DNA from 4 places in the Faecalibacterium sp. 3 genome. Region 2 is predicted to be linked to each of the others. Evidence: predicted binding sites of a transcription regulator. Region 2 holds the regulator's gene; each other region holds the start of a gene.
The links. Region 2 encodes Rex, which represses fermentation and respiration genes when NADH is low (regulators of the CRP and FNR family bind a similar motif). Its sites were predicted from a motif close to ATTGTTAANNNNTTAACAAT; they were not measured.
Positions count from the first base shown of each region.

Region 1: a site for Rex is predicted at 3,071-3,090, ahead of ACNSPV_RS08380 (phosphoglycerate kinase). Genes of this name have one in related genera too.
Region 3: a site for Rex is predicted at 4,113-4,132, ahead of ACNSPV_RS08985 (butyryl-CoA:acetate CoA-transferase). Genes of this name have one in related genera too.
Region 4: a site for Rex is predicted at 4,952-4,971, ahead of gap (type I glyceraldehyde-3-phosphate dehydrogenase). Genes of this name have one in related genera too.

Region 1 covers NZ_JBLWFN010000001.1:1,768,811-1,776,308, reverse strand. Annotated here, with positions in the region: gene ACNSPV_RS08395 (hypothetical protein) at 1-190, shown strand, start outside; gene ACNSPV_RS08390 (glycosyltransferase family 39 protein) at 435-2,003, shown strand; gene ACNSPV_RS08385 (glycosyltransferase family 2 protein) at 2,028-2,972, shown strand; gene ACNSPV_RS08380 (phosphoglycerate kinase) at 3,208-4,416, shown strand; gene tpiA (triose-phosphate isomerase) at 4,521-5,291, shown strand; gene gpmI (2,3-bisphosphoglycerate-independent phosphoglycerate mutase) at 5,448-6,974, shown strand; gene ACNSPV_RS08365 (hypothetical protein) at 7,210-7,404, shown strand; gene ACNSPV_RS08360 (translation factor GTPase family protein) at 7,414-7,498, shown strand, end outside.
Region 2 covers NZ_JBLWFN010000001.1:872,458-879,955, forward strand. Annotated here, with positions in the region: gene ACNSPV_RS04035 (AraC family transcriptional regulator) at 1-315, shown strand, start outside; gene ACNSPV_RS04040 (carbohydrate ABC transporter permease) at 419-1,276, opposite strand; gene ACNSPV_RS04045 (carbohydrate ABC transporter permease) at 1,287-2,216, opposite strand; gene ACNSPV_RS04050 (ABC transporter substrate-binding protein) at 2,421-3,803, opposite strand; gene ACNSPV_RS04055 (thymidine kinase) at 4,404-5,018, opposite strand; gene ACNSPV_RS04060 (redox-sensing transcriptional repressor Rex) at 5,319-5,960, opposite strand; gene ACNSPV_RS04065 (ClpP family protease) at 6,222-6,902, shown strand; gene ACNSPV_RS04070 (DNA translocase FtsK) at 7,239-7,498, shown strand, end outside.
Region 3 covers NZ_JBLWFN010000001.1:1,883,976-1,891,473, forward strand. Annotated here, with positions in the region: gene ACNSPV_RS08975 (radical SAM protein) at 1-1,196, shown strand, start outside; gene ACNSPV_RS08980 (AI-2E family transporter) at 1,281-2,528, opposite strand; gene ACNSPV_RS08985 (butyryl-CoA:acetate CoA-transferase) at 2,579-3,925, opposite strand; gene coaD (pantetheine-phosphate adenylyltransferase) at 4,438-4,944, shown strand; gene ACNSPV_RS08995 (acetyl-CoA C-acetyltransferase) at 5,023-6,240, shown strand; gene ACNSPV_RS09000 (enoyl-CoA hydratase-related protein) at 6,361-7,146, shown strand; gene ACNSPV_RS09005 (3-hydroxyacyl-CoA dehydrogenase family protein) at 7,189-7,498, shown strand, end outside.
Region 4 covers NZ_JBLWFN010000001.1:1,688,534-1,696,031, reverse strand. Annotated here, with positions in the region: gene ACNSPV_RS08030 (acyltransferase family protein) at 1-486, opposite strand, end outside; gene ACNSPV_RS08025 (acyltransferase family protein) at 402-683, opposite strand; gene ACNSPV_RS08020 (glycosyltransferase) at 777-1,274, opposite strand; gene pssD (PssD/Cps14F family polysaccharide biosynthesis glycosyltransferase) at 1,290-1,739, opposite strand; gene ACNSPV_RS08010 (hypothetical protein) at 2,120-2,263, opposite strand; gene ACNSPV_RS08005 (hypothetical protein) at 2,497-2,772, opposite strand; gene gap (type I glyceraldehyde-3-phosphate dehydrogenase) at 3,833-4,864, opposite strand; gene ACNSPV_RS07995 (hypothetical protein) at 5,063-5,845, opposite strand; gene ACNSPV_RS07990 (citrate synthase) at 5,845-7,215, opposite strand; gene spoIID (stage II sporulation protein D) at 7,463-7,498, shown strand, end outside.

The sequences.
Region 1 (7,498 bases), 900 kb from region 2:
CAGCGACCGGGCTTTCCGCTGGATGTGGCTCACCATCGTGCTGAGCTTCGGCTTCTATATCCCCGTCGTATTGTGGGCTGAAGTGAACCCGCTGATCGGTATGCTGATGATTCCCAAGACCTGCGCTTATGTGTGGACCGTTCTGATCGGCTACAACGCCATGAAGGCCGAGGGCGGCGCAGAGAAATAAGCCTGCGGTGCTGTCATCCTTTGACCGGACAGACATATGAGCAGTCGTGTAGTATTTGCTATGCGGCTGCTTTTTGTTTTAGAAAGCTGTGTGCGAATAGCAAAAGGAGCTTGATCTTCAATGCGGGGAATATGCATTCCAGACGCAGACTTGCACTGGAAGTCGGACGAAAAGTATGCTATACTCAAAAAGATGCATATTTTGATCATAGATAAGTAACCCGTGATTGGTGTGAGGACTGGCGATGATGAAAAAAAGAAAACTGGAATGGTGGCCGTTCGTGTTGTTTATAGGCCTGACCGTGTGTTTGATGCTCATGTGGTCCCTGCGTAAGGAAGGATGGTTTCTGGACGAGGTGTACTCCTATGGGCTGTCGAACAGTACAGAGGGCCCTTTTCTAACAGATCTGCATGACGATTGGGAAAATGGAACTGTTTTTGACCGGGACGAGCTGATGCAATATGTTATGGTGGCAGAAAATGAGCGTTTTGATTATGCCACGGTCTATTACAACCAGACGCAGGATGTGCATCCGCCATTATATTACTTTTTTCTGCACACAGTTTGCTCGCTGTTCCCCGGAAGCTTTACAAAGTGGACGGGCATTGGCTTAAATTTCGTCTTTCTTGGATGTACGTTGGCTGCAATGTATGCTCTGGCACTAGAACTGCTGCATGATTCGAAAAAAGCTTTGTTTGCATGCGCGCTGTATGTCTTCAACCGGCAGGCTGTTACTCATTTTATGCTGATCCGGATGTATATGCTGCTGACGTTGCTTACCGTTTTGCTGGCGTTGCTGGTTGCAAAGTCCCTTCACCGACCAAGCATCGGAAAAAATCTGGCAATTGGTGTTGTCATATATCTGGGTATGATGACACAGTATTTTTATGTGGTCTATGCGTTCCTGCTGTGTGCAGCTTATGATCTTTATCGGCTGCACGAGCGAAAGTGGAAAGAGATCTTTCTGTTTTCGATCCCGGCGCTTGCGGGTGTTGTCGGAATGCTGCTGTCTTTTCCGTCGTGGTATGCGCAATTGCATTCACAGGGAAATGTTTCTCTGGAGACGACGGCCACTCATGTATTGGATCTGACACTGTATCCCATAAGAATGGGAACGATGCTAACGTGGCATACGCTTAATTTCTGGACGGGTGCGGTGATCCTTGCTGTAATGGTCATCGTGGCGATTTACAGAAAAATCGCGAGAAAAAGCCCGAAAAGCAAAACAGGTTTCACCACCGAACTCAAACTGATCACCGTTCCGGCCATCGTAGCAGTGCTGGTTATTTCGATTATCGCACCGTATCAGGTGATACGCTATTTTACGCATTTGCAGCCATTGGAAGCAATCTTTTTCAGCTGCGGTTTTTTTGACGTAACAGGGGCGCTGCGGCGGAGAAAAGAAATTGCGATAGGCTTTTTGGCAGCAGCATTTCTGACAGCTGTTATCATGGAACCTGAGAATCTTTATCTTGGCGATAAAAAGCTGGATACGATGCTGGAAGCATATGCAAGTGATCCATGTGTACTGGTCAGTGATAAAAGCAATCCGTCTATTACCTCACTTCTCCCGCAGCTTTTGTACTTTGACAGTATCTGTGTAACAGATGATATTTCCAATGATATTTCGGAGAGCTACCTGACGGAGAAAACGGGAAACAAGGAAATGATCCTTGCCGTTGCAACCTACCCCGAAGCGCAGATGACCGAGGATGAAGTGTATGAATTTGCCAAACAGGGAAATTACAAAACAGTAGAAAAAATTTCAGAAAAAGGTCTGGCAGTTATTTACCTGATCCAAAAAGACGAATGAATGGAAAAGGAGAAAACGGGCGATATGTTAATCAGTCTGATCGTACCCTGTTATAATGAAGAAGAGGCCATGCCCCTTTTTTATCAGGAAGCGTGCCGCGTGGCAAAAAACATAAAAGGATCTCATAATGCAGACTTTGAGATCATCTTTGTGGATGATGGTTCAAAGGACGGCACTCTGCATACAGCGCGGAAACTGCACCGGCAGGATGATCGGGTACGATACATTTCCTTCAGCCGCAATTTTGGCAAGGAAGCCGGCATCTATGCAGGTCTGCAGGCAGCGAAAGGCGACTATGTGGCAACGCTGGATGCCGACCTGCAGGATCCACCGTCACTTCTGCCGGACATGCTGGATACGCTGCTGACCGGCGAATATGACTGTGCAGCTACCCGCCGCACGACCCGGGAGGGCGAACCACCGATACGCAGCTGGTTTGCTCATAAATTTTATCAAATCATCAACAAAATGTCGGATACTGAAATTGTAGATGGTGCCCGGGATTTTCGATTGATGAGCCGAAAAATGGTGGATGCCGTGCTGAGCATGAGTGAGTATAACCGCTTCAGCAAAGGCATTTTCAGCTGGGTAGGATTCCGCACAAAATGGTTCGATTATAAAAATGTGGAGCGTGTGGCAGGCCAGACAAAATGGAATTTCTGGAGCCTGTTCAAATATTCCATCGAAGGCATCGTGGGCTTTTCTACCGCGCCACTGGTCATGGCGGCAGGCCTTGGTGTACTTTTCTGCGCTCTGGCATTCATCGGCATCATCTTCGTGATAGTGCGTGCACTGATTTTCGGCGACCCTACTTCCGGCTGGCCCAGTATGGTATGCATCGTTCTGCTGTGCAGCGGTGTGCAGCTGCTGTGTACGGGTATCGTGGGTGAATATCTGGCCAAGGCCTATCTGGAAGTGAAGCACCGCCCCATTTACATCACTGCGGAGACAGAAGCAGACGGGAGGTAAGCTTTGGGATTAACTGTCGGCCCTAATCACAGCATTGATTCAGCTTATTCGTCCCTTTCGGTCAAAATACACACATTTCCGTGCATCAGCGGCAAATGTTTGTTAAACTATTATCTATCTTGCGACCTTGCAATGTGCACGGTTTTTGTTTATAATAGTATCGTAACGGGGCATGACCCCCGAATGCGAGCGAAACTCTAGTTCAGACATTAAAACTTGAGAGGAGTTTATTACCATGGGTTTAGGTAAGAAGACGATCGACGATCAGAACTACTGCGGCAAGAAGGTGCTTGTCCGCTGTGATTTCAACGTCCCGATGAAGGACGGTGTCATCACCAACGAGAACCGCATCAACGCAGCTCTGCCCACCATCCAGAAGCTGGTCAATGATGGCGCAAAGGTCATCCTGTGCAGCCATCTGGGCAAGCCCAAGAACGGCCCCGAGGCCAAGTTCAGCCTGGCACCCGTTGCTGTGGCTCTGAGCGCAAAGCTGGGCAAGACCGTTGTGTTTGCAGATGACGACAATGTTGTCGGCGAGAACGCAAAGGCTGCTGTTGCTGCCATGAACAACGGCGACGTCGTTCTGCTGCAGAACACCCGTTTCCGCAAGGAAGAGACCAAGAACATGCCCGAGTTCAGCGAAGAGCTGGCTTCTCTGGCTGATGCATATGTTGACGATGCATTCGGCAGCTGCCACCGTGCACACTGCTCCACCGCAGGCGTCACCGACTTCATCAAGGATACCGCTGTTGGTTACCTGATGGAGAAGGAGATCAAGTATCTGGGCAACGCTGTGAACGATCCCGTTCGTCCCTTCACCGCTATTCTGGGCGGTGCAAAGGTCGCAGACAAGCTGAATGTTATCTCCAACCTGCTGGAGAAGGTCGATACCCTGATCATCGGCGGCGGCATGGCTTACACCTTCGTCAAGGCTCAGGGCTACGAGGTCGGCAAGAGCCTGTGCGACGATTCCAAGCTGGATTACTGCAAGGAAATGATGGCCAAGGCTCAGGAGAAGGGCGTGAAGCTGCTGCTGCCCGTTGATGCTGTCTGCATCAAGGACTTCCCCGATCCCATCGACGCTCCTGTTGAGACCACTGTTGTTCCCGTCACCGCGATCCCGGCTGACATGGAAGGCTGCGACATCGGCCCCGAGAGCATGAAGCTGTTTGCCGATGCTGTCAAGGCATCCAAGACCGTTGTGTGGAACGGCCCCATGGGCGTGTTCGAGAACCCCACTCTGGCAGCTGGCACTCTGGCAGTTGCTAAGGCTATGGCTGAGAGCGACGCTACCACCGTGATCGGCGGCGGCGACAGCGCAGCAGCTGTGCAGCAGATGGGTCTGGGCGACAAGATGACCCACATCTCCACCGGCGGCGGCGCTTCTCTGGAGTATCTGGAGGGCAAGGAGCTGCCCGGCATCGCTGTCATTCAGAACGCATAATTTTTCCGGCATCGTAAATGGGTGCGGCGGCTTCAGCGCCGCCGCACCTTTTTGTTTGTGCACAGACTGCACATATAGAAGGTAAATAAAGGAGATAGAGTATCATGGATAAGGCAAAGCGCAAGGCTATCATTGCAGGCAACTGGAAGATGAACAAGACCGCCTCTGAGGCTGCTGTTCTGGTGGACGAACTGGTTCCCGCTGTTCAGGACGCAGGCTGCGAGGTGGTCATCTGCACCCCGTATACCGATCTGGTCACCGCTGTGGAGAAGACCAAGGGCACCAACATCCATGTGGGTGCTGAGAATGTTCACTTCGAGAAGTCCGGCGCTTTCACCGGCGAGATCAGCGCTGACATGCTGGTGGATCTGGGCGTGGAGTACGTCATCGTGGGCCATTCTGAGCGCCGCCAGTACTTTGCAGAGACCGACCAGACCGTGAACAAGCGCGCTCTGGCTGCTCTGAACGCCGGCCTGAAGGTCATCATCTGCGTGGGCGAGAGCCTGCAGCAGCGTGAGGAGAGCGTCACCGAGGAGCTGGTCCGGATGCAGACCAAGATCGCTCTGCGCGACGTGACCGCTGAACAGATGGCAAATGTCGTTATCGCCTACGAGCCCATCTGGGCCATCGGCACCGGCAAGACCGCTACCGCCGATCAGGCTGAGGAAGTCTGCGGCCAGATCCGCAAGGTCATCGGTGAGGTGTACGGCGAGGCAGTTGCCGAGGCTACTACTGTTCAGTACGGCGGCAGCATGAACGCCAAGAACTGCGAAGAGCTGCTGAGCAAAAAGGATGTGGACGGCGGCCTGATCGGCGGCGCATCCCTGAAGGCTCCCGACTTTGCAGTGATCGTCAACGCAGCCACCAAGGGCTGATAAAACCGCAAAATAAGCCTTTTCCACTGCGGAAAGGCGGCACGAAGTGCCGGATGAGGGGTAGCTGCGGAGAATGCGCTCTATCGGGCACATTGCAGGCGCTGCCCCTTGTTTTTATTGAAAATAGTGTTCTCAAATCAAAGGAGATTCATTTTTATGGCAAAGAAACCTGTTCTTCTGTGCATCATGGATGGCTTCGGCTGGGTGCCGGATGAGACCTTCGGCAACGCCGTGGTCGCCGCCAAGAAGCCCCATCTTGATGCTCTGATGGCAAAATATCCCATGACCACCATCAACGCTTCCGGCATGGCCGTCGGCCTGCCCGATGGTCAGATGGGCAACTCTGAAGTTGGCCACACCAACATGGGCGCAGGCCGCATCGTGTATCAGCAGCTCACCCTCATTACCAAGTCCATCAAGGACGGCGAAATGCTCCAGAACCCGGTTCTGGTCAAGAACATGAAGGCCGCCATTGATGCCGGCAAGGCCATCCATCTGATGGGTCTGGTGGGCACCGGCGGTGTGCACAGCCACGCAGACCACTGGTTCGGCGTGCTGGAAATGGCAAAGCATTTGGGTGCAAAGGATGTCTACCTGCACTGCATCACCGATGGCCGTGATACCGACCCGCACTCCGGCAAGGGCTTCCTGGCCGACCTGCAGGCCAAGCTGGACGAGCTGGGCATCGGCAAGATCGCCAGCGTCTCCGGCCGTTACTACGCCATGGACCGCGATAACAACTGGGATCGTGAAGAGAAGGCATATGCTGCCTTTGTCTACGGCGAGGGCAATCATGCCGCCAATGCCGCCGAGGCCATCGAGGCTTCCTATGCAGCAGATAAGACCGATGAGTTCGTTCTGCCCTGCGTCACCTGTGAGGGCGGCCGCGTGCAGGACGGCGACACTGTGATCTTCATGAACTTCCGCCCCGACCGTGCCCGCCAGATGACCCGTATCTTCTGCGACGACGCTTTCACCGGCTTTGAGCGCCGCGGTGGCCGCAAGCAGGTGAACTATGTCTGCATGGCCGAGTACGACGCCACCATGCCCAACTGCGAGGTGGCCTATCCCCCTGTGGAGCTGAAGAATGTTCTGGGCCAGTACCTGTCCGAGAACGGCAAGACCCAGCTGCGCATTGCCGAGACCGAGAAGTACGCCCATGTCACCTTCTTCTTCAACGGCGGCGTCGAGGCTCCCTACGAGGGCGAGGACCGCTGCGTGATCCCCAGCCCGAAGGTAGCAACCTATGACCTGAAGCCCGAGATGAGCGCCCCCGAGGTTGCTGCCGAGTGCGTCAAGCGCATCGAGAGCGGCAAGTACGATGTGGTCATCCTGAACTTTGCAAACTGCGATATGGTGGGCCACACCGGCGTATTCGATGCTGCGGTCAAGGCCGTTGAGGCTGTGGATACCGCTGTGGATCAGGTGGTGTCCGCTGTGCTGAAGGCCGGCGGCTGCGCCTTCATCACCGCCGACCATGGCAACGCCGAGAAGATGATGAACCCGGACGGCACCCCCTTCACCGCACACACCACCAACGTGGTGCCCTTTGTGGCTGTTGGCTGCGGCGATGTGAAGCTGCGTGAGGGCGGCTGCCTTGCCGACATTGCACCCACCATGCTGCCTTATATCGGCCTGCCCGTCCCGGCTGAAATGACCGGCAAGAGCATCATTGTGGAGTAATTGACCGTTATAATGGCCGCCGCGTTCGCTTTGGGACGAGTTGTGGCTCCCAGCATCCATTTCGCGCCTTAAACGGCGCTCATGTCTTGCTGGCCACTGCCCCAACAACTCTTCCCTGTTCCCGCCACTGGCGGCGGTCATCGTTGTTGCATCAATAGCGGAATTATAACTCTTATATTTACAGCTCTGGAAAATCTGTGGATTTTCCAGAGCTGTTTTTTCATGAAAAAAGTCGATGATAAAAACTGAATCTTCCGGTTTTGGCCCCATTCGTGAAAAGGCGTTTGGAGCGGCCCGCAGGCCGCAACAAACTCAAAATGAAAATAAACTTTCCGCTGAAGATAGCCAGAGCGCAGCGGAAGCCATTTTCAAGCAAAACTTTTCTTTTTTCCCCATCCGTGCTACAATAAACATGAATTTTGAATTGTAGGAGAAGCGGATGGAAACTATTCACAAGCATATCGTTCTGGGCATTCTGGCCCATGTGGATTCTGGCAAGACCACCCTTTCGGAAGCCATGCTCT
Region 2 (7,498 bases):
ACGGTGGAGCAGATCTGCGCCTACCTTGCGGCCAACTACCGGCAGAAGTTTTCCCTCACCGAGGTAGCGGCGCAGTTTTATCTTTCGCCCTACTACCTGAGCCGGTTGTTCCGGCGGGTGACAGGCCAGTCCATCGTGGATTACATCAACAACCGCCGCATCGAAGCGGCTCAGAAGCTGCTGGAGACCACAGAGCTGTCCATCAGCGCGGTGGCAGAGCAGACCGGCTTTGCCAGCGCCGCCCATTTCCGCCGGGTATTCCGCGAGGTGATGGGCACCGGCCCGCTGCAGTACCGCAAAGGACATAAGAAATGATCATTCCGCTGCGGGAACACATCATTAAAAACACCCCCTGTGCCATCTACGGGAACGGCACAGGGGGTGTTTGTATCAGAGATCTTATGCTTGTGCGCGGGGCTTAGCCCTTGACGGCACCGGCAGAGATACCTTCAACGAACTGGTCCTGTGCGCAGAAGAAAACGATCAGCTGCGGCAGGATGGAGATCAGCGACAGAGCAAGGATCTTGTTCCAGGCGAAACCGGTATCACCGTCCATGGACAGCTTGACGAACAGGGACATGGGATACTTGCCGGGGGTGCTGACGTAAAGCAGCGGGCCCATGAAGTCGTTGCAGCTCCACATGAACTGGAACAGTGCGCAGGACACCAGAGCGGGGCCCAGCATGGGCACGATGACCTTGTACAGGGTCTGGAAGGAGGAGCAGCCGTCGATGGCGGCAGCTTCGTCCAGATCACGGGGGACATTGCGCATGAACTGCACCAGCTGGTAGACGAAGTAGGTCTCGGTCGCAAATGCGCAGTGCACCCAGATGGCCAGATAGAAGGGGCTGTCCAGCCAGCCGAACTTGTTGTACAGCAGGTACTGCGGCACGTTCAGAACGACCTGCGGCAGGAACAGGGTGGCCAGCATGATGTTGAACATCAGCTTACGGCCGGGGAAATCGAAGCGGCCAAAGCCGTAGGCAGCCACACAGGCGGAGACCACCGTGCAGATCACCTTGGGGATAACGTAGCTGTAGGTGTTCAGCATGGCCTGCAGGATGTTGATGGAACCGCCAAAGTTGTTCAGAGCGCCGCGGTAGCCATCCAGAGTGGGGTGCTTGATCCACAGGCTGATGCCTGCAAAGATCTCGCTGTTGTCCTTAAAGGTAGCGCTGATCATCCACAGCAGAGGATAGATCATGATGACGCCGACCAGGATCAGGACGAAATACTTGAAGAAGGTCGCGATTTTGTTCGATGCTTTCATTCCCATACTGGTCACCTTACCTTTCGTCAGAGTAGTAGACCCACTTCTTCTGGCTGGTGAATGCAATGATCGTCAGGATGCAGACGATGATGAACATGATCCATGCCAGAGCGGATGCCATACCCATGTCATAAGACTTGAATGCGTAGTTGTAAACCAGCAGAGAGATCAGCGTGGTGGAACCACGGGGGCCGCCGTTGGTGATGATGTACGGGCCATTGAACTCCTGGAAAGCCTGGCAGATCTGAGTGACCAGGTTGTAGAAGATGATGGGGGTGATCATCGGAACGGTGATGGAGAAGAACTGACGCCACTTGCCGGCACCATCAATGGTGGCAGCCTCGTACAGGTCGGCAGGCACACCCTTCAGAGCAGCCAGGAACAGCACCATGGCAGAACCAAACTGCCAGATGCGCAAGAAGCAGATGATCCACAGCGCGTAGCTGGGGTCAGACAGCCACTCGGGGCCCTGCACCAGACCAAAGGTGACAGCGCGCAGAACGGTGTTGAGCAGGCCGTCCACACTGAACACAGCCTTCCACAGAACGGCGATAGCAACAGAGCCGCCCAGAATGGAGGGGATGTAGTACACAGTACGGAACAGGTTGACGCATGCGATCTTGAAGTTCAGGATGTATGCGATGAACAGCGCAAAGACCAGCTTCAGCGGCACGGTGATGAAAGCGTACTTGAAGGTGATGATCAGCGCCTTGGTGATCTTGGTGGTGGTAAAGGCCGTGATGTAGTTGGCCAGACCAACGAACTTGGTGCCGCTCTCGAAGAAGTTCATATCGGTGAAGCTGTAGTACAGCGACTGACCGAAGGGAACTGCCTTAAAGACGACGAAGCCGATGATCCAGGGGATCAGATAAAACAGGCCCTGATATTTGTCCAGCCACTTCTGGAACGGGGTGCGCCCGACGGCGGGTGCATTGCTTTCTTTCATCTGGGAAATCCTCCTTTTTAAGGAATTTCGGAGCATGAGACGGACGAAGGGGTAACAGACTGGATACAGCTTTGTCAAGATTTTGTAATATATCTCTGACAAAAAAGGGGCATCTGCCGGTCGGGCGGCAGGTGCCCCTCAGGTTCAGTCAAAGGGTGCCCTTTTCTGTGCGTGACCGCACACGGCGGCACTCAAAAATGGAACTTAGCCGATGGTGTAGCCAACAGACTCCATGCCGTCCAGCAGGGTGTCAACAACGTCTGCGCCGGCAACGCCGTCGTAGTCAACGGTATCGAACACTTCCTGATAGATGCCGGTGCCGGAAGCCTTCAGGTCGTTGTTCTCGAACAGGGGATCCAGCTTGTTGGTGGTGAAAGCCATGACCTTGGCGTTTGCCTCAGCCACCAGATCCTTGACAGCGCCGGCAGCCTGAGCAGCAGCCAGACCAGCCTTGGAAGCGGGGATGCCGCACTCAGAACCCATGATGGAAGCGCCCTTCTCCTCGTTCAGCAGGAAGTTGATCAGGGTAGCAGCCTCGGCAACGCACTTGCTGGTCTTGGTGATGGCCAGACCCATGGAGACCTTGGAGAAGCCGCCGTTGTTGTCGCCGAACTTGATCTCTTCGCCAACGGTGAAGCCGTCCTTGTTGGCGTCATCCAGAGCGGAGGAGTACTTGGAAGCAGCGGAATCCCACTCGAAGATGCCTGCGATCTTACCGGTGATCCACTCGTTGGACTGGTGGGTAGCGGTATCGGAGTTTGCAGAGTAGTAGGTCTTCAGGTTCATCATGACGTGGCCGTCCACCAGGCTCTTGATGAAGTCGATGCCCTCAGCGATCTCGTCCTCGGTGTAGTTCAGGGTAGAGGTGACGGGGTCAGCCCAGTCCTTGCCGTACTTGGACTCGAGGTAGAAGACCATCAGGATCATACGGTCGTATGCGCCCAGGTGCATGGGGTAGTAATCGTCGCCCAGCTTCTCCTTGAATGCCTTGCCGGCAGCCATCAGATCATCCAGAGACTTGGGAACTTCGGTGATGCCAGCCTTGTTGAAGGTGGTCATGTTCCAGAAGAAGATACGGCCGGTCATGGAAACGGGCACGCACTGCTGGCTGTTTGCAACGTAGCAGGCGTCCATGGCAGCGTCATCCCACTGGGTCAGATCCAGGAACTTGGAAACAGTGTTCAGGTCCACGAACTTGCTGCCGTCGGCAGAGTAGTTGTACAGCCAGTTCCAGTTCACCTGGCACACATCCTGTGCGTTGCCTGCGATGAAGGCAGCTGCCATCTTCTCTTCCCAGCCGGACCATGCGGCGAAGGTGGGCTCGATGGTGATGTTGGTGTGCTCAGCCTGGAACTCCTTGATGGCGTTCTGGTAAGCCTCGTGACGGCTGTCGCCGCCCCACCAGCTGATGGTCATGGAAACAGGGCCGTCAGACAGTGCCAGGCTCTCGTCTGCAGAAGCAGCGGGAGCGGTGGAAGCAGCAGAGCTGGATGCAGCAGAGTTGCCGCCGCAGGCAGCCAGAAGGCCGGCAGCGCCCACAGCGCCGGTGACCTTCATGAAATCACGACGAGAAATTGCCTTGCTCATTTTCGTTCTCCTCCTAAATACAGAAAACATCATCTCGAACGGGGGTTCTGCACATACCCCGTTGTATACAATTATGATAACAAAACAACAGCCAAAAAGAAAGACGCAAATTGCAGATATCTAAACAAAAAACGTACAAATATTGCTCTTGTTTTCGCGCAAGAATTGACGCCTTCGCTGAAATGAATAAACTTGGCTCGAAAAACTGTGCAACATGTATACTTCGCTATTTTGCATAGAAAACTGGGATGCATCATAGGAGGAACGTCGAATTTTGCAATAATTTTGTAAACATTCCGTTTCAGAACGTAGAATCGTTGCATACATTGTGGACGAACAACAGCTTAAAAAGCCCGGATGAGAGCCTTTAAACTGATATATCAATAGCGCAAAAAATGTTCACTCTGATATATCAATTGTTTGCGGCGGTCCCCCGGCACCGGTCTGCGGGCATGGAAATCGGTGCTTCTTCGTCCTTTTGGGGGGTGAAAAAGCGCCGACAGCGACATATTTTGCGCTGTTGCGTGGACTGCGCCCGTAGGCCGGAGATAAAAAGAAAGGCTGCCGTGTCGTTGGACACAGCAGCCTTGTATACAAGTTTTAATCAGCCTGCGAAGCAGCTTTTTCGGCGTAGAACGCGCGCTTTGCCTTGAAATAGCACTGGGGGCACATGCTCACGTACTGCACATCGTTTTCCAGATCGATGGCCACCTGCTCGCCCTCAAAGACGAATCTGCCGTTCACCTTGCGGCAGTTGCAGATGGCCTTGCGGCCGCAGGTGCAGATGGTTTTCATTTCCTCGATGGTGTGGGCCAGCTCCAGCAGCCGGGTGGAGCCGGGGAAGCCCTTGAGGGAGAAATCTGCCCGCAGGCCGTAACAGATCACCGGGATGTTCAGGTCCACCGTGACCATGAACAGCTGCTCGGCCTGCTCCGGGGTGAAGAACTGGCTCTCGTCGCACAGCACGCAGGCAAGGGCAGCGGTGCTGTTGGCCTGACGCACCGCCTCGAACACATCCGTTTCCGGCGGGATCAGCAGATCGGCCTTGCGGCGGACGCCCAGACGGCTGACCAGCTCACCGCCGCCCTTGGTATCCACCTGCGGCTTGAGGATCAGCACCCGCATCCCCTGCTCCTCGTAGTTGTGGGCCACCTGCATCAGGGCGGTGCTCTTGCCGCTGTTCATCGCGCCGTAACGGAAATACAGTTTTGCCATTTGAAAAACTCTCCTTACAGAAAGAACCCTCTCAGCCAAATCCTGACGGCTTTGCCAGATTCCCCCTTTTGTCACTGCGCGACATCTTCCCCCGGAGCGGGGGAAGTCTTTCCTCGAAGGGGGAGCTTTTCTGCATCTTCCGGGCAGGCTGTCCTTCGCCGGAGAAGCAGAAACTTTCCCGTCCCCACTCATAAAGCTCCCCTTTTGGGGGAGCTGTCGAGCGTATGCGAGACTGAGAGGGTTCGGCGGCATCTCAGGCTTTGACTGAGAGGGTTCTCTTATTACTTATAATAGGTACGTTCAGTCCTGATTGCGCAGGCGGTAGCCCAGACTCATCAGGCTGTCGCCCAGATGGACGTTCTCCACCACCACATCGGGGTACGACACCGAAAGGTCATAGTGGGAGAAATTCCAGAAGCCCTCGATACCCAGATCCACCAGACGGCCGCTGACCTGCTCCGCACCGTCCCGGGGCACACAGAGCACTGCGACCTTGGGGTGATGCTCGGCACAGAAAGACTCCAGCTCGTCGATATGGCGGATCTGGATGCCGCTGATCTCCTTGCCTACCTCGCTCTGTGCCACATCAAAGGCGGCGATCAGGCGGTAGCCGTTGGTATCGGTGGTGATAAAGCGGCTCACTGCCTTGCCCAGACGGCCGCAGCCGATCAGGATGGTGGGCAGGCGGTCGCCGTTGCCGAACAGCAGGCCTTCCAGAATGGAGAGCAGGTTTTCCACCGAGTAGCCGATGCCCTGCCGGCCATTCACATCGCCGATGCAGTTGAAGTCCTGTCGTACCTGCGAAGCAGTGGTGCCCATCTGAGCAGCCAGCTCGCGGGAGGAAATGCTGTTGATGCCGTCTTCCTGCAGAGAGCGCAGATAGCGGTAATATTTGGGAAGACGCTTGATAACGGGAAGCGAAGCCTTTGCAGGGGTGCTCATAGAATACTTTCTCCTTTCGCTCTATCGCAGTACTTGCCGCAGCTGCCTGCTTTACAGATGCGGCGCAGAGAAACCCCGATCCGTTTACGGGTTCATATTGCAGATATTACAGTCAATTATTTAAAGTATACAGCACTGATGGAGAATGTCAAATCATTCTCAAAAAAATTTTATGAAATGTTACCGTTTTTTTGCTGCGGCGGGTCTGTATAGCCCGGCACAGGCCGGGGAATGCTGACAAAAAACGCAGGAGGAAAGCATATGAACGATGAAACGCAGCAGACCGACGCAGGTCGGCTGGAAAAAGAAGAGATCGAGGATCTGGGCACGGTCACGCTGGCCCGCGGCGGGCATGTCATCCACTGCCTGACCGTCATCGGACAGATCGAAGGCCATTCGGAAGCGCCGCAGGGCCAGAAGACCACGAAGTACGAGCATGTCATCCCTCAGCTGGTGGCCGCGCAGGAGGACCCCCGCATCGAGGGCCTGCTGGTGCTGCTGAACACGGTGGGCGGGGATGTGGAAGCGGGCCTTGCGCTGGCGGAGCTGATCGCCAGCGTGTCCAAACCCAGCGCGACGCTGGTGCTGGGCGGCGGACACTCCATCGGCATCCCGCTTGCCGTCAGCGCCCGGCGCAGCTTCATCGTGCCCACAGCCACCATGACCGTGCACCCGGTGCGGCATTCCGGCGTCATTCTGGGGGTGCCGCAGACCATGCGCAGCTTTGAGCAGATGCAGCAGCGCATCACCGGCTTTGTGGCGGCCCACAGCGGCATGACCGAAAAGCGCTACACTGACCTGATGCTCCACACCGGCGAGCTGGTGATGGACATGGGCACCGTGCTGGACGGACGCCGGGCCGTGAAGGAAAAGCTCATCGACGAGCTGGGCGGGCTTTCGGATGCACTGGCGTGGCTGTATAAAGAAATCGAAAAAGAGTAAGAAGACAGGACGGCAGATAGTTTCTCCAGCGAATGTCCCGGGGGTGGGACCCTGCTGCCGCAGGCAGTAGGGCGGGACTGGAGTCTTGCAACAGCGACGACCGCTGCCCGCGGCAGAAAACAGGGAGAAGCTGTTGGGGCAGCGGCCAGCAAGACGCAAGCGATAGCGAAGCGGATGCTGGGTGCCGCAACCCGTCGCTGTTCGCGGAGAAAGCTATCTGCTGGCCTGCCGGGCTGAAGAAATTTGTACAACAATAGGTTTGCCATTTTCTTCCCTGCGTGGTACAATAATAAAATCAAATAGTGTGTCTACTACAAATGTGGGGAACAGAGAAGAATGGCGACAAGAAAACGTAAAACGACAACACGGCGCACATCATCGCGCAAAAAGCGCGCCGAACAGCGGCTCCCGGCAGGGCTTGGCACCCTGTTCGCAGGCCTTTTGCTGGTGGTGCTGGCCTTTGTGGAGGGAGATTCGGCATGGAAGGCCCTGCACGATGTGCTGTTCGGACTTTTTGGCTGCGGCAGCTTTGTGCTGGGCGCAGCCGTGTGCTGCCTTGCCGTGCAGTATACCCGGGGCGAAGACCTTCTGCCCCC
Region 3 (7,498 bases), 1.0 Mb from region 2:
AGACCGACCCCAACGTGGCCCGCACTATGGCGCTGAATCTGGGCTATGAAGCCTTCTTCCGCGGCACCAAGACCATCCGCGAAAACCGCGTGAAGTACCAGTGCAACATTCCGTGGCTGATCCTGTTCGACCCCACTTCTGCCTGCAACATGCATTGCGTGGGCTGCTGGGCTGGCGAGTATGGCAACAAGAACAACCTCAGCTTTGAGGATATGGACAAGATCGTTACCGAGGGCAAGGAGCTGGGCGTATACCTGTACATGCTGACCGGCGGCGAGCCGCTGGTGCGCAAGGCCGATATCCTGAAGCTGGCGGAGAAGCACAATGATGTGCAGTTTGCCATCTACACCAACTCCACCCTCATCGATGAGCCCTTCTGCAAAGAGGTGGTGCGTCTGGGTAACATTGCCTTCATGCTGTCCATCGAGGGCACCCCGGAGACCAACGATGCCCGCCGTGGCGAGGGGCACTATGCCGCTGTCATGAACGCGATGGATCTGCTGAAGAAGTACGGCATCATCTTTGGCACATCCATCTGCTATACCCGTGATAACATCGAAGCTGTCACCAACGACGAGTTCATGCGTTTCCTGTGCGAGAAGGGTGCACACTTCGGCTTCTACTTCCACTACATGCCCGTGGGCAACGAGGCAGCACCGGAGCTGATGCCTACCCCGGAGCAGCGCAAATATATGATCGACCGCATCCGCTATCTGCGCTCGGAGGCCTGCGATATCCCGTTCTACCCCATGGACTTCCAGAACGACGGTGAGTTTGTGGGCGGCTGTATTGCCGGCGGCCGCAACTACTTCCACATCAACTCGGCCGGTGATGCAGAGCCCTGTGTATTCATCCACTACTCCAATGCCAATATCCACGACCAGAGCATTCTTGAAATTCTGCACAGCCCGCTGTTCATGGCTTATCACAACGGCCAGCCCTTCAACAAGAACCATCTGCGTCCCTGCCCGATGCTGGAAAACCCCGAGCTGCTGCAGAAGATGGTGCACGAGACCGGTGCCCACAGCACCGACCTGCAGTCCCCGGAAAGCGTGGAGCACCTGTGCGAGAAGTGCAAGAGCTACGCCGCCAACTGGCAGCCCACTGCGGACGAGATCTGGTCCCACACCAGGATCCGCGAAAGCCGCTACGAGAACTACAAGGATTGGAAGCCCTCACAGCCCATTGAAAAGTAATCTTCGGCAAACATCATCATAAAAAGCAAAGGCCCTGCGTTCGAAAGAACGCAGGGCCTTTGTGATACAGGGCAGGGGAGATGCTTATTGCTTTTCGGCAGACGGTTCCGGGGCAGGCGAAGCATCGTCCTCCGGGTCACCGAAATTGTCGTGGTAGGTCTGAAGCATGTCGAGCTCTGCATTGCGCTTCAAGCCGTGGATGACCAGCTTTTTGATGATGTCATAGATGACAGCAAACAGCGGTACACCCACAATCATGCCCACAAAGCCCCACAGACCGCCGAACAGCAGGATGGCGAACAGGACCCAGAAGCTGGAAAGACCGGTGGTGTTGCCCAGGATCTTGGGGCCGATCACATTGCCGTCCAGCTGCTGCAGGACCAGCACGAACAGCACGAACCACAGTGCCTTGATGGGGTTCTGGATGAGAATGAGCAGGGTGGCCGGAACCGCACCGATGAACGGGCCAAAGAAGGGGATGACATTGGTCACACCGATGATGACCGACACCAGCAGTGCACTGGGAAATTTGAAGATCAGACAGCCGATATAGCACAGCACGCCGATGATGGCGGAATCCATGATCTTGCCGTTGATGAAGCCGCCGAACATCTTATCGGCATACTTCGCTTCTTCCTTGATGAGCTCTGCCCAGCGGGGCTTGAAGATGCTGTAGAGCACCAGCTTGCCCTGCTGCACAAAGCGCTTGCGGCTGGCCAGCATGTACACGGCCACGATGATGCCGATGACCAGATTCTTGGCTACCGTTACAATGTTCAGCACACCAATGGCGGCACCGCTGACGATGTTCTGCATGGAGGGCAGGAGCCGGGTCTTGATCAGATCATCGAAATTGGTGCTGATGGTGGCATAAGCAGAGTTGAGCATGTTCATGATCTGCTGGTTGTTTTCAATGAACTCCACATGATTCGCCCACTGCACGAACTTTGCAAGGTTGCGCTGTGCAGTGTAGTACAGGGTGGTCACGCTGGTGATGAGCTGCGGAATGATCATCATACACAAAGCGTAGATGAGGAGCAGACCGAACAGGATGGTCAGTGTAATAGACAGCACATTGACCAGACCATGCATCTTTTCCGGAATGAAGCGGCGCAGAAAGCTCTCGATGGTGTTGCATACGGGCTTGAGCAGGTAGGCGATGACGGCACCGTAGATGAACGGCATCAGAATGCCGGTCAGGGTCGAGATCGCGTTGCCAAAACCGTCAAAGCGGTAGATCAGGAAGAAAAAGATGATGCTCAGGGAGATTGCTCCGAACCCGGCCAGCATCCCGTAAAGATAGGGCTTGATGTGCGGCTTTTTGTCCATCATGTGATAAACTCCATTCCTGCCGCAGGCAGCAGGAATACCCACGACACATGTTAGATTTTGTTGCTCCTGCGCCAGATATGCATCTTTTCGGCTTCCTTGATAAGGTCTTCGCGGAAGTCGGGATGTGCAACGTTGATCAGGGCCTCAGCTTTTTCCCAGGTGGTCAGGCCCTTCAGGTTCACGCAGCCGTACTCGGTGCACAGGTAGTGGATGTTGGCACGAGTATCGGTGACGATGCTGCCGTTTTCCAGAGTGGGACGGATGCGGCTCTCAAGCTGGCCGGTCTTCTTATTAAAGAAGGTAGAGGACAGGCAGATAAAGCTCTTGCCGCCCTTGGAAAGGTATGCGCCCAGAACGAAATCCAGCTGACCGCCGGCACCGGAGATGTGCTTGAGGCCTGCAGTCTCGGCGTTCACCTGACCGAACAGGTCGATGTCCACAGCGTTGTTGATGGAAATAAAGTTATCCAGTGCGGAGATGCTGCGGATATCGTTGGTGTAGTCCACGGGTGCAGACATGCACTCCGGGTTATCGTTCAGGTAATCGTACATTTTCTGGGTGCCGGCACCGAAGGCGTAGACCTGACGGCCCTTGTCCAGCTGCTTGCATGCACCGGTGATCTTGCCGGCCTTGGCGATATCCACAAAGGCGTCCACATACATTTCGGTGTGCACGCCCAGATCCTTCAGGTCGCTCTGTGCAATCAGGCTGCCGATGGCATTGGGCATACCGCCGATGCCCAGCTGCAGGCAGGCACCGTTGGGGATCTGCGGAACGATCAGGTTGGCGACCTTCAGATCCACTTCGGTAGCAGCACCGGGAGCGGCCATCTGGCCAATGGGAGGATTCTCGCCTTCCACGATGCCGGTGACCTGAGAAATGTGGATGCAGTTCTCCATGCCGCCAAGGCAGCGGGGCATGTTCTTGTTGACTTCAACAATGATCTTCTTGGCTTTTTCGCACACAGCGCCCAGATGAGATGCACTGGGGCCGAAGTTGAAATAGCCGTGCTCGTCCATGGGGGTCACCTGGAACACGGCCACATCCAGCGGGTCCGGGCTCTCACGGTAGTAGCGGGGCAGCTCGGAATAACGGATGGGGGAGTAAAAGGAGAACCCCTGTGCAATGGCCTTGCGCTCAATGCCGCCCATGTGCCAGCTGTTCCAGGTCATGTGTGCGGCGGGGTCGTCGATCTGGAAGATCGCGGGCACCCACATCAGGATGCCGCCGCGGAAGTTGACGCCCTCCAGCTCCGGCAGACGCTTTGCAAGCTCGGCATCCACCGCCACGGGGGTGTTCACTGCCCAGCCGTAGTCCACCCAGTCACCGCTTTTGACCAGTGCGGCAGCCTGAGCGGCGGTCATTTTTTTCTGAGCATACAGTTCCGTAAAATCCATTATAAACCATCCTCTCCTATAATAACATAAAGGAATTGTAAATTTATCATTTACACTTCCTGCACGGACAGATCTTTGCAGGTTATTTACCGGTTTTTGGTAGTTTGCACACAACTCTGACATAGCCGTGTGGTATCCTGACAGACAACAGGGAAAGCTGCCGGACAGGTCGGCAGACCTGCACAACTTAGTTATAACATTAACAATGTGCAGAATCAATAGTTTATCGTGAAAATTTTGGCTGACTGTCAATATTTACAAAATTTAGAGCAATTTCGGAGGATTGTTTGGTGCGGTGAAACCAAAAATCTTTGCAAAAGGACTTGATAAAATTTTGACGATGTGATTTACTTATAGCGTAGCAAGTTGCCGCGATGTGGCACAGCGTTGATTGTTTAAATTTTAACGATAAAACGTACAGCTTGCACAAAATCTTGCACCCAAGACTGGAAAGTGCTATCATGGCAGAACCAAAACGCGCTTTTCACAGCGCTCAAGGAGGACACCAGACGATGGCAACAGCAGTTTATCCCGGTTCGTTCGACCCGGTCACAAAAGGACACCTTGATATCATCAAGCGCGCAGCAAAGATCAACGATCATTTGATTGTGGCAGTGCTCAACAACAGCGCAAAGAATCCGCTCTTCACCGTAGAAGAGCGCGTAGAGCTGCTCAAGGAGTGCTGCAAAGGCATCCAGAATGTTTCGGTGGAGAGCTTCGACGGCCTGACCGTAGAGTTCGCCAAGAAGCGGCACGCATCGGTGATGGTACGGGGACTGCGGGCTGTGACGGACTTTGAAAACGAGATCCAGCTTGCGCAGACCAATCACGCACTGATGCCCGGCATTGAGACCATGTTCCTTGCCACCAGCATCAAGTGGAGCTACCTTTCTTCTACGATCGTGAAGGAGGCAGCGTATTACGGCAGCGACATCGGCAAGTTCGTTACCCCCAATGTGGAAAAGGCGGTCAACGAAAAGTATGCGCTGATCCGGCAGGGAAAAGACCCTGAAAAATAATTTGCAGAAATGCCCAAGGGCGTTTTGATAAAAAGGCAATCGAAAAGCAACACATACACAATTCAGGAGGCTATTCACATGAAAAAGATCGTTATCGCATCTGCATGCCGTACCGCTATTGGCAAGTTCGGCGGCACTCTGGCAAACGTTCCCGCAGTTGAGCTGGGCTCCATTGTCATCAAGGAAGCCCTGAACCGTGCAAACGTCGCACCTGAGCAGGTCGATCATGTTTACATGGGCTGTGTCATTCAGGCTGGTCTGGGCCAGAACGTTGCACGTCAGGCTGCTCTGAAGGCTGGTCTGCCCATCGAGACCCCGGCTGTCACCGTCAACGTGGTGTGTGGCTCCGGTCTGAACTGCGTCAATATGGCTGCTCAGATGATCGAGGCAGGCGATGCTGATATCGTGGTCGCAGGCGGCATGGAGAACATGGACATGGCTCCCTTCGCACTGCAGAAGGCTCGTTACGGCTACCGCATGGGCGCTCCTATGGGCAAGAGCGAGATCGTGGATACCATGGTCAACGATGCTCTGTGGGATGCCTGCGGCTTCAACAAGCACATGGGTATGACCGCTGAGAACGTCTGCACCAACGAGACCTATCAGAAGAAGTACGGCTACAGCCCCATCACCCGTGAGATGCTGGACGAGTTCTCATACAACAGCCAGCTGAAGGCTGACAAGGCCATCAAGGACGGCGCTTTCAAGGACGAGATCGTTCCCGTTGTGATCAAGGGCAAGAAGGGCGACACCGTGTTCGATACCGATGAAGGCCCCCGTCTGAGCGCTCCTGAAGTGCTGGCAAAGCTGAAGCCCGCTTTCACCAAGGACGGCATTGTGACCGCCGGCAACTCTTCCGCCATCAATGACGGCGCTGCTGCTCTGGTCATCATGAGCGAGGAGAAGGCAAAGGAGCTGGGCGTGAAGCCTCTGGCTACTTGGGTGGCTGGTGCTCTGGCAGGCGTTGAGCCCGAAGTCATGGGTCTGGGCCCCATCGCTGCTACCAAGAAGGTCATGGCTAAGACCGGCATGAGCGTTGCTGACATGGATCTGATCGAGGCCAACGAGGCATTTGCTGCTCAGTCTGTGGCTGTCAGCCAGGCTCTGAACTTTGATATGAGCAAGGTGAACGTCAACGGCGGCGCAATTGCTCTGGGCCACCCGGTCGGCGCTTCCGGCGCTCGTATCCTGGTCACCCTGCTGTATGCTATGAAGCATCGCGGCGCACACAAGGGCCTGGCTACCCTGTGCATCGGCGGCGGCATGGGCTGCGCTACCATCGTTGAGATGGACTAAGCTCCATTACTGGAGAGCCTGACTGAATGACAGACCCGGGCAGGGGAGGAACCGGAGAGCCTGCTCTGGCCCGGGGGCTGTTTATGATAACTGATAAGATTTGAATAGGAGGTTTTCACAATGGCATTTGTAAAAACCGAGGTGCAGGGCGCAGTTGAGATCATCACCATCGACCGTCCCAAGGCACTGAATGCCCTGAACCCCGAAGTTCTGGCAGACCTGAAGGCTGCATTTGAGGCTGTGGATCAGGAGACTGTCCGCTGCATCGTTCTGACCGGCGAAGGCGACAAGAGCTTCGTGGCAGGCGCTGATATCGGTTCCATGAGCACCATGACCAAGGCAGAGGGCGAGGCCTTCGGCAAGCTGGGCAATGATGTGTTCCTGATGATCGAGAGCTTCCCCATCCCCGTCATTGCAGCCGTGAACGGCTTTGCACTGGGCGGCGGCAACGAGCTGGCAATGAGCTGCGATATCCGCATCTGCTCTGACAACGCTGTGTTTGGTCAGCCTGAAGTTGGTCTGGGCATCACCCCGGGCTTCGGCGGCACCCAGCGTCTGGCACGTCTGGTCGGCATGGGCATGGCAAAGCAGCTGGTCTACTCTGCTCTGAACATCAAGGCAGACGAGGCTCTGCGCATTGGTCTGGTGAACGCTGTGTATCCGCAGGCTGAGCTGATGGAGAACGTGCTGAAGCTGGCCGGCAAGATCGCAAAGAACGCACCCATCGCTGTACGCAACTGCAAGAAGGCAATCAACGGCGGCATCAGCCTGCCCATCGAGAAGGCTGTTGAGGTCGAGGAAAAGCTGTTCGGCGACTGCTTCGAGACCCACGATCAGGTGGAGGGCATGAGCTGCTTCCTGTCCCGTGAGAAGCCGAAGCCCAAGGCAGTATTCACCAACAACTAATCCATTACTACATAATTTTTGATATTAAAGGAGAGGTTTCCTATGAAGATCGGTGTTATCGGCGCTGGCACCATGGGCCAGGGCATCGCAAAGGCATTTGCACAGGTTGAGGGCAACACCGTTGCTCTGTGCGACATCAAGCAGGAGTGGGCCGAGAATGGTCTGGCAAAGATCAAGAAGGGCTACGAGAAGCTGGTTGCCAAGGGAAAGATGACGCAGGAAAAGGCAGACGCTATCGTTGCTGCCATCACCCCGGGCCTGAAGGAAGACCTGTGCGCTGACTGCGATCTGGTCGTTGAGGCTGCTTTTGAGGATATGAAGGTCAAGCAGACCACCTTCGGTGAGCTGGATA
Region 4 (7,498 bases), 820 kb from region 2:
GCGCAAATTTTGGAATATATCTGCTATGACCCAGTAAAAAATCGGAGATATCATTCTGCAAACAAACAAGCCATAGTTATTGTTCATGGCCCAGATAAACAAAACAATCTGCAATGCTACTGCTGCAGCAATGTTCATGTACTTTATTTTTGTTTCTTTGACATCGAATACCCTATCATGGTGCCAATATCCTATATATGCGCCAAGCATATATACCGGTAGCCAATATCTGCAAGTCGCATATCCCGCTTTTGGACCTATATAAATATTAATAAAGAAAATTACAACAATCAAAAAAGGGTATATCTTCTTTTTGTTCAGTAAACACACATTTACTGGATAAAACAGAAAATAGATAAATAAAACTCTTATAAACCATAATACCGGATCATAAGAAGAACTCAGAATATTCCATATAATTTCTGGTACAGATGCAATAGTCCCCCCCCCCCGAATACATTTTTCATTTCCTTCAGTGGAAAACAAATTATATTCCAACATAGATATGGTATTAGCAAACTTCGTGTTTTAGCAATGATTACCTCTTTATATCGTTTTCTTTTGCATGAACGATAAAACAGCATAGCAGAAACAAAGAAAAATGTAGGAACTGCCATGTTGCACACAATGCGAACAAACTGGTTTATTACCAAAACCGTATTATTTGTATCAAATAGTTCCATATAAGCAGAGTGCAGATTTAATATAAGAAAAGCAAGTATAAAATTCAAATACACAATCTTGTTAGAGACTTTCTTGTTCATTACCCAATCCTCCTACTTAAACAGTTCCTCTACTATTTTTTCAAGCCCCTCATTGAACTTTGCATTATTGCTACTCAATCCATGATTCATACCAGCAACTATCTGATCATAATTCTTTATTATATCCCCTAAAGTTTCTATATCTTCCACAAGAATAATCGTTCCCATTCTTTGTGCCACATTTCTTGAAAAATCGACCTGATGATCGTTTACATGCTCGTCAAACTGATGCTGACGCGGCACAACAATAGGAGTCTTTCCAATCTGTAAAGGCATTACAAAACTTGCCGGTCCACCGTGTGTAATTACAATACGAGCATCGGCGACATTTTTCACCATCTGCTGATATGGAATCAACTTACTCCACTGACAGTATTTCGGCTCGTATGTACTAAAGCCAGTCTGGATAATTACATCTTCGTTTATAATGCCGTCTTTCTTTAATTCATCTATTTTCTGAATCAGCCGATTAAATGGCTGCTCATGTGTTCCTACCGTCACAAAAATCATTTTCTCGTCCCCTACTTAGAATATACTTCCCAGATTAACCGCTTTCGGATAAACCTTTTTCTGCTCTTCCCACTGCACAACAAACTTGTCCACAATGGGGTAAACCATCTTTCCTGTCATTGTCGGTTTATCAATTCGATCAAAAACCTCGATGTAAACCAACTTTGCGCCCATCATTTTACCAATATAAAAAAACGGGACCGCAACTGCTGCACCGCAGGAAATAATCAAGTCTGGCTTTTCCTTATGTAACACATTCCATGCAATCTTGGTATTCTTAATAAGAGCCTTTAGACTCCGGTTTGTCGGATAATAACAGGGATACATTTTTTCACCTTCAAGTAGGCTCCTTGCATCCTCTTTATCAAAAGTAACCCAAAAATGATCCTTGTTTTTCCAAAACGGCTTTAACATGTACAAATGTGTCAGGTGTCCTCCTGACGAACCAACCAAACATACTTTCATATTCTCTAAACTCCTTCATCCACAGATTTTTCCAATGTACACATCCCGAAAGATGGTATCTCTTTTTTATAACCTATTATTTCTTGGTTTTATCATACATTCGCTTAAGATGTGCTTCTTGCCATCATATTCTTTTACTCCTCAACTTCCTTCATAGCACAACAACAAGCCTGTATACAGATTGCAGTGACAATCTATACGCAGGCTTGTCCTCGTACCTCCTTATTTTGTTTTCTGCTCTATCAGCTTTCGCTGTGGTGGGTTAAGTACAGAGCGCAACCAGAAGCCATTAACCCCTGAAAACACGCTGGCCCTAACGCACCATGACAAGCAGAAACAAGTTGAGGTGAAAAGGTCAAGCCGCGCAAACCCGCATGAAATCAGGCTTTTCTCTGGTTGTCCATCATATCCACTTTCGCTTGCACAATGTCAACAGCCATCACTTGGTTATGCTGTGCTAACAGAACGCTAAGGGAGAGGCCGACATATCCAGTGCCAGCCACGGCGATTTTATAATTTTTCATATTTTCATTCTCCTCACTTTTCTCTTTATAAAACAGCAATAAGCCCACGGCGGGTCGCACAAAGGCAATCCACCGTAGGCCTGAACTCTCCTTCAATCTTTATTTGCTGCTCCTTTTGTGGGTCAAAACAGAGCTTCCAAAAGCCTCCTACATATAACCCCCAGGATTTTCCGCTTCTTGCAGCTTTTCAACAAATAAAACATTTGAAGGACAACTCAAGCCGTCAAAACCCTTTAGTTATCGTAGGTTTTCTTGGTTGACCCTATTATATCTCTAGCCCCACGCCGCTCAATGGTCGGAACTGACTTTTGACGGATTCCCTCGTACTCCGTTTTACCAGCATCGTCATATTCTGCACCACTCACATGATGGCCTGCTCTGTTGTAGCAGGTCACTTCACAACCATTCTGTGCCATTCGGGTGCAGAGCTCTTTGACAACGATTTCTACTCCGCCTTCTCTCGATAATCGCTTCTGTCCGAACATCGCAATCGCAAGTTTCTTACTCATAAATCTTTCCCACAATCCCACTCAATTTCTTCATCTATATTTCAGCCAACACAAAGAGCGGATAGGCTCGCTTGCCTGTCCGCTGGCTGTCACCCCACCCTCATGGTCGAGATTTCTTTCTGGATGGCATTGCTGCCACCCAAAAAGATCATTCGTTCATTCTTCGGGTAAGAAAATATGAACTTCAGGTTACGGAGCCTTTCATTCTCTGCCGTACCCTTGTCCCTATTATGACAGCCGCGTATTGTTTCACAGGTTCCATACGGGTTCTGTATTCTCCGCAATTGGATCCGTTTCACCCGCTTTGTCCTCTGGATTTCCAAATTTGATTTTATGTTGTTTTTGTACCACAATAACCCCGGACGATCTTTCGCCCAGGGTATCTCATCCACGTGATTTAATTCTGCGCAGTTTCTCTGCTCGAAAGTACAGATGTTTTTCTGTTCTCCCACTCACCAAAAGCATACTTATTTCCCCCAACCGCAACTCAGGAGATTTCGTTCTTTGAGTAACCTTTCGATACCAACTTTCCACCAATTTCAGCCTGTTGTTATCAGTATTATTTTAGCATGTTTTCTTCTTGCATACAATACTTCGTTGCACTATCGTTGCCCATTTTACGGATAAGATTTCAGTCTATTTTACGCATTTTCTTGCTAAACCCCCAATTCGTCAAGAAATTTCCTTTTTCATCTATTGCCTGTTCCAATTTTTCAATAGAACCTCTTTCCCTTTGACTGAAAAATAACGTTATCACTCATTTTTTCATTCTTTATGTATTTGCCTTTTCACCGTCATTACTACGCGAATTTATCCATCCAGCCTGAAAAAATGCATATTTTCTCGCATAAACAAATCAACCATTGTCCAGACAAAAACGCAGCAATCCAGAATTCCGCAAGCAAAAAAACACCCTTCCTCTCACGGAAACCCGCAAAAGGAAGGGTGTTGAACTCAATATCCTGTTGTCGTACCAATCACAGCATGTTCGTACCAACAAAGCTGGTACTAGCTGTCATTCAGCACGACACCTCAAGCACTTTTGAGCGTAGAGCTGTGATTAGCAGTTCTCAGCGAAGTACTTAATGGTACGGACCATCTGAGAGGTGTAGGAGTTCTCGTTGTCGTACCAAGACACGACCTGAACCTGATAGGTATCGTCGTCGATCTTAGCGACCATAGTCTGGGTAGCATCGAACAGAGAGCCATAACGCATGCCGATGACATCAGAAGAAACGATCTGATCCTCGTTGTAGCCGAAGGACTCAGAGGTAGCAGCCTTCATAGCAGCATTGATGGACTCCTTGGTGACGTCCTTGCCCTTGACGACAGCAACCAGAATGGTGGTAGAGCCGGTAGGAACAGGCACACGCTGAGCAGAGCCGATCAGCTTGCCGTTCAGCTCGGGGATGACCAGGCCGATAGCCTTAGCAGCACCGGTGGTGTTGGGAACGATGTTCTGTGCGCCAGCACGAGCACGGCGCAGATCGCCCTTGCGCTGAGGACCATCCAGGATCATCTGGTCGCCGGTGTAAGCATGAACAGTGGTCATGATACCGGAGACGATGGGGTAGGTCTTGTTCAGGGTGTTAGCCATGGGAGCCAGGCAGTTGGTGGTGCAGGAAGCAGCAGAAATGACCTGATCCTCAGCGGTCAGGGTCTTCTCGTTGACGGAGAAGACAATAGTCTTCAGATCGTTGCCTGCGGGAGCAGAAATAACGACCTTCTTTGCGCCAGCCTGGATGTGAGCCATGCTCTTCTCCTTGCTGGTGTAGAAGCCGGTGCACTCCAGAACGACGTCAACGTTCAGTTCGCCCCAGGGAGCATCCTTTGCATCCTTAACAGCGTAGATCTTGATCTCCTTGCCGTCAACAATGATGGAGTCCTCGGTAGCCTCGACAGTGTGCTTGCCTTCGCCGATCTTGCCGCAGAAAGAACCCTGAGCAGTATCGTACTTCAGCAGGTGAGCCAGCATCTTGGGGCTGGTCAGGTCGTTGATTGCGACGACCTCGTAACCCTCAGCATCAAACATCTGACGGAAAGCCAGACGACCAATACGACCGAAACCATTGATAGCAACTCTAACAGCCATGTTAATAGTACCTCCTAATTATTTTACCCATAATCGGATAAATCACGGTATCTTTATTTTAGACCAAAACGCAGAAAGTTTCAAGTGTCTGCCAAAAAATTAACAAGACATTTCCATCATTTTTTGCTTTTGTACGATTTTGCTTCCTTTCACTCGCCGGTTTTAGGCAATTGCGCCAACAGCATGCCAGCACTTTTGTCAGCTCTGTCTGTTCAGGCAGGCTGCAGCGCACACTCCTCCAATGCTGCCCACACAGCAAAGGCCCAGCCCTGCAAAAAAGTCAGGCATCACAGCAAGGCCCATGCCATTGCCTGCCAGCAGCGCAAAGCACTGGGGCAGCTGCCAGCACAGACCCAGCGCAAAGGCGGCAAGCCCGGCTGCGCACAGTGTTTTGCCATTGTCCGGCTGCGGGATATGCAGTGCCCGAGCCAGCGCCGCCAGAAACACCAGCACTGCCAGCATCTGCCACACTGCAGCTGTCGGCTGCACCCGGTGCCAGCTGGAGCTGTTCTCCATAAAGCGCATCAGTACGTTCCAATAGAACAGCAGGCTTCCTGCAACGGCAAGGTACAGCCCGCCAAAGGGCTTCTTCCACGCATCAGGGCTCAGCCAGCAGCGGCCCATCGTGCTGAGCCACACAGAGCACACGCATTCCAGAATACACCGCACAAAGCCGCCCAGACCGGAAGCTGCACCCAGCGCGATCTGTGCACCCGCTGCGGCCAGAAAACATACTGCACCGGCAAACGCCAGCACACCGGCCAGTGGCCTGCGGCTGCGCACTGCCTCCGAGCGGGAAGGCTGTGTACGGCCCACGAGCACTGCAGCCAGCACCACAATGCCCAGCGCCAGATAGCGCCACCACACCGAGCCCACCAGACACAGGCCGGTAACGGCGTCGGTGCCAAAGGCCAGATCTGCCGCGCGCAGCACGCCCAGCAGAGCACTCAGGATAAAAACGAACAAAACAGAAGGATTCATCAGCGTTCCTCGATCGGCTTATATTTCTGGCGCACGCCCAGATACTTGTAAGCGGGGCGAATGATGCGGTTGGCGAATACCACCTCTTCCACGCGGTGTGCACACCAGCCGGGCACACGGGCAATGGCAAACAGCGGGGTGTAGATATCCTCGGAAATGCCCAGCATGTTGTAGATCAGGCCGCTGAACAGGTCCACGTTGGCGCACACCGGCTTGGTGCTGCCCTTTTCCTCGGCAAAGATGCCGGGGGCCAGCCGCTCGATGCTGCACAGCATGTTGTACTCTTCCTCAAAGCCCTTCTCGTAAGCCAGATGGCGGGCACGCTGCTTCAGGACCACCTCACGGGGGTCGCTGATGGTATACACCGCGTGGCCCATGCCGTAGATCAGGCCGGAGCCATCGCCCGCCTGCTTGCGCAGGATGCGGCGCAGATACTCGCGAACTTCATCGTCGTCCTCGGGGTTTTCCACATGCTTGAGGATATCCTTCAGCTGACGGTTCACCATCAGGTTGGCACCGCCGTGCTTGGGGCCCTTCAGTGCGCCGATGGCCGCCGCGATCGCAGAGTAGGTATCCGTGCCGGAGGAGGACAGCACACGGGTGGTAAAGGTGGAACAGTTGCCGCCGCCGTGGTCGGCGTGCACCAGCAGGCACATATCCAGCAGCTTTGCTTCCTCGTGGGTGAACTTCTGATCCGGACGGTAGGTGCTCAGGATGTGCTCCGCCGTGCTCTGGCCGGGCTTGGGCAGATGGAAGAACATGCTCTGCTTATCGTAGTAGCGGCGCTTCATCTGGTATGCGTTCACCATCATGGTGGGCATGCTGGCGATCAAATTGATGCTCTGGTTCAGGATATTCTCCAGGCTCAGATCCTCGGCGTGCTCATCATAAGAGTAAAGGCCCAGCACGCAGCGCTGCAGCTTATTCATGATATTGGGCGAGGGGGCGTTCATGGTGTCCATGAAGCCTTCCGGCAGGGCGCGGTGCTCTGCCAGGATCTCACAGAATTCGTCCAGCTGCTCCTGGTTGGGCAGGCTGCCGAACAGCAGCAGCCAGATCACCTCTTCAAACACAAAGCGGTCGTTGCGGTAGGCCTCGTCCACGATCTCGTTGATGTTGACACCGCGGTAGATCAGCTTGCCGGGAGTGGGGATCACATGGCCTTCCTGATCCTTCTTATAGCCCACAACGTCGCAGACATTGGTCAGGCCAGCCAGAACGCCGGTGCCGTCCGGGTTGCGCAGGCCGCGCTTGACGCCCAGCCGCTCACTCGTCTCCGGGTCGATGTAGTTATTGGCCACATATTCCTCACACAACGTCCGCATCGTGTTCTGGTCCAGTGCAGCCACTTCTGAATGTGCAAAATTCATAAGGGGGATTCTCCTTTCATCCTATTTCTTATACTTTCCCGCCCATCCTCTGTGATGGGTATAATTCTATGATATCGCTTTTGAAGAGTAAATTCAAGCATCAAGTGCATCATCTGGCACATAAACTGCCCGCTCATCACCTTTTTTGGCTTGCACTGCAAAAGACGTTCTCCCTGTTTCGCATCTTTTTTCAGGGTGTATCCGGTATTCTGATTTAAAAAACACCGCTGTCGGAGGGGCTTGGACTATGAAAAAGTTATTTCTGCTGATTTTTGCAGTCCTG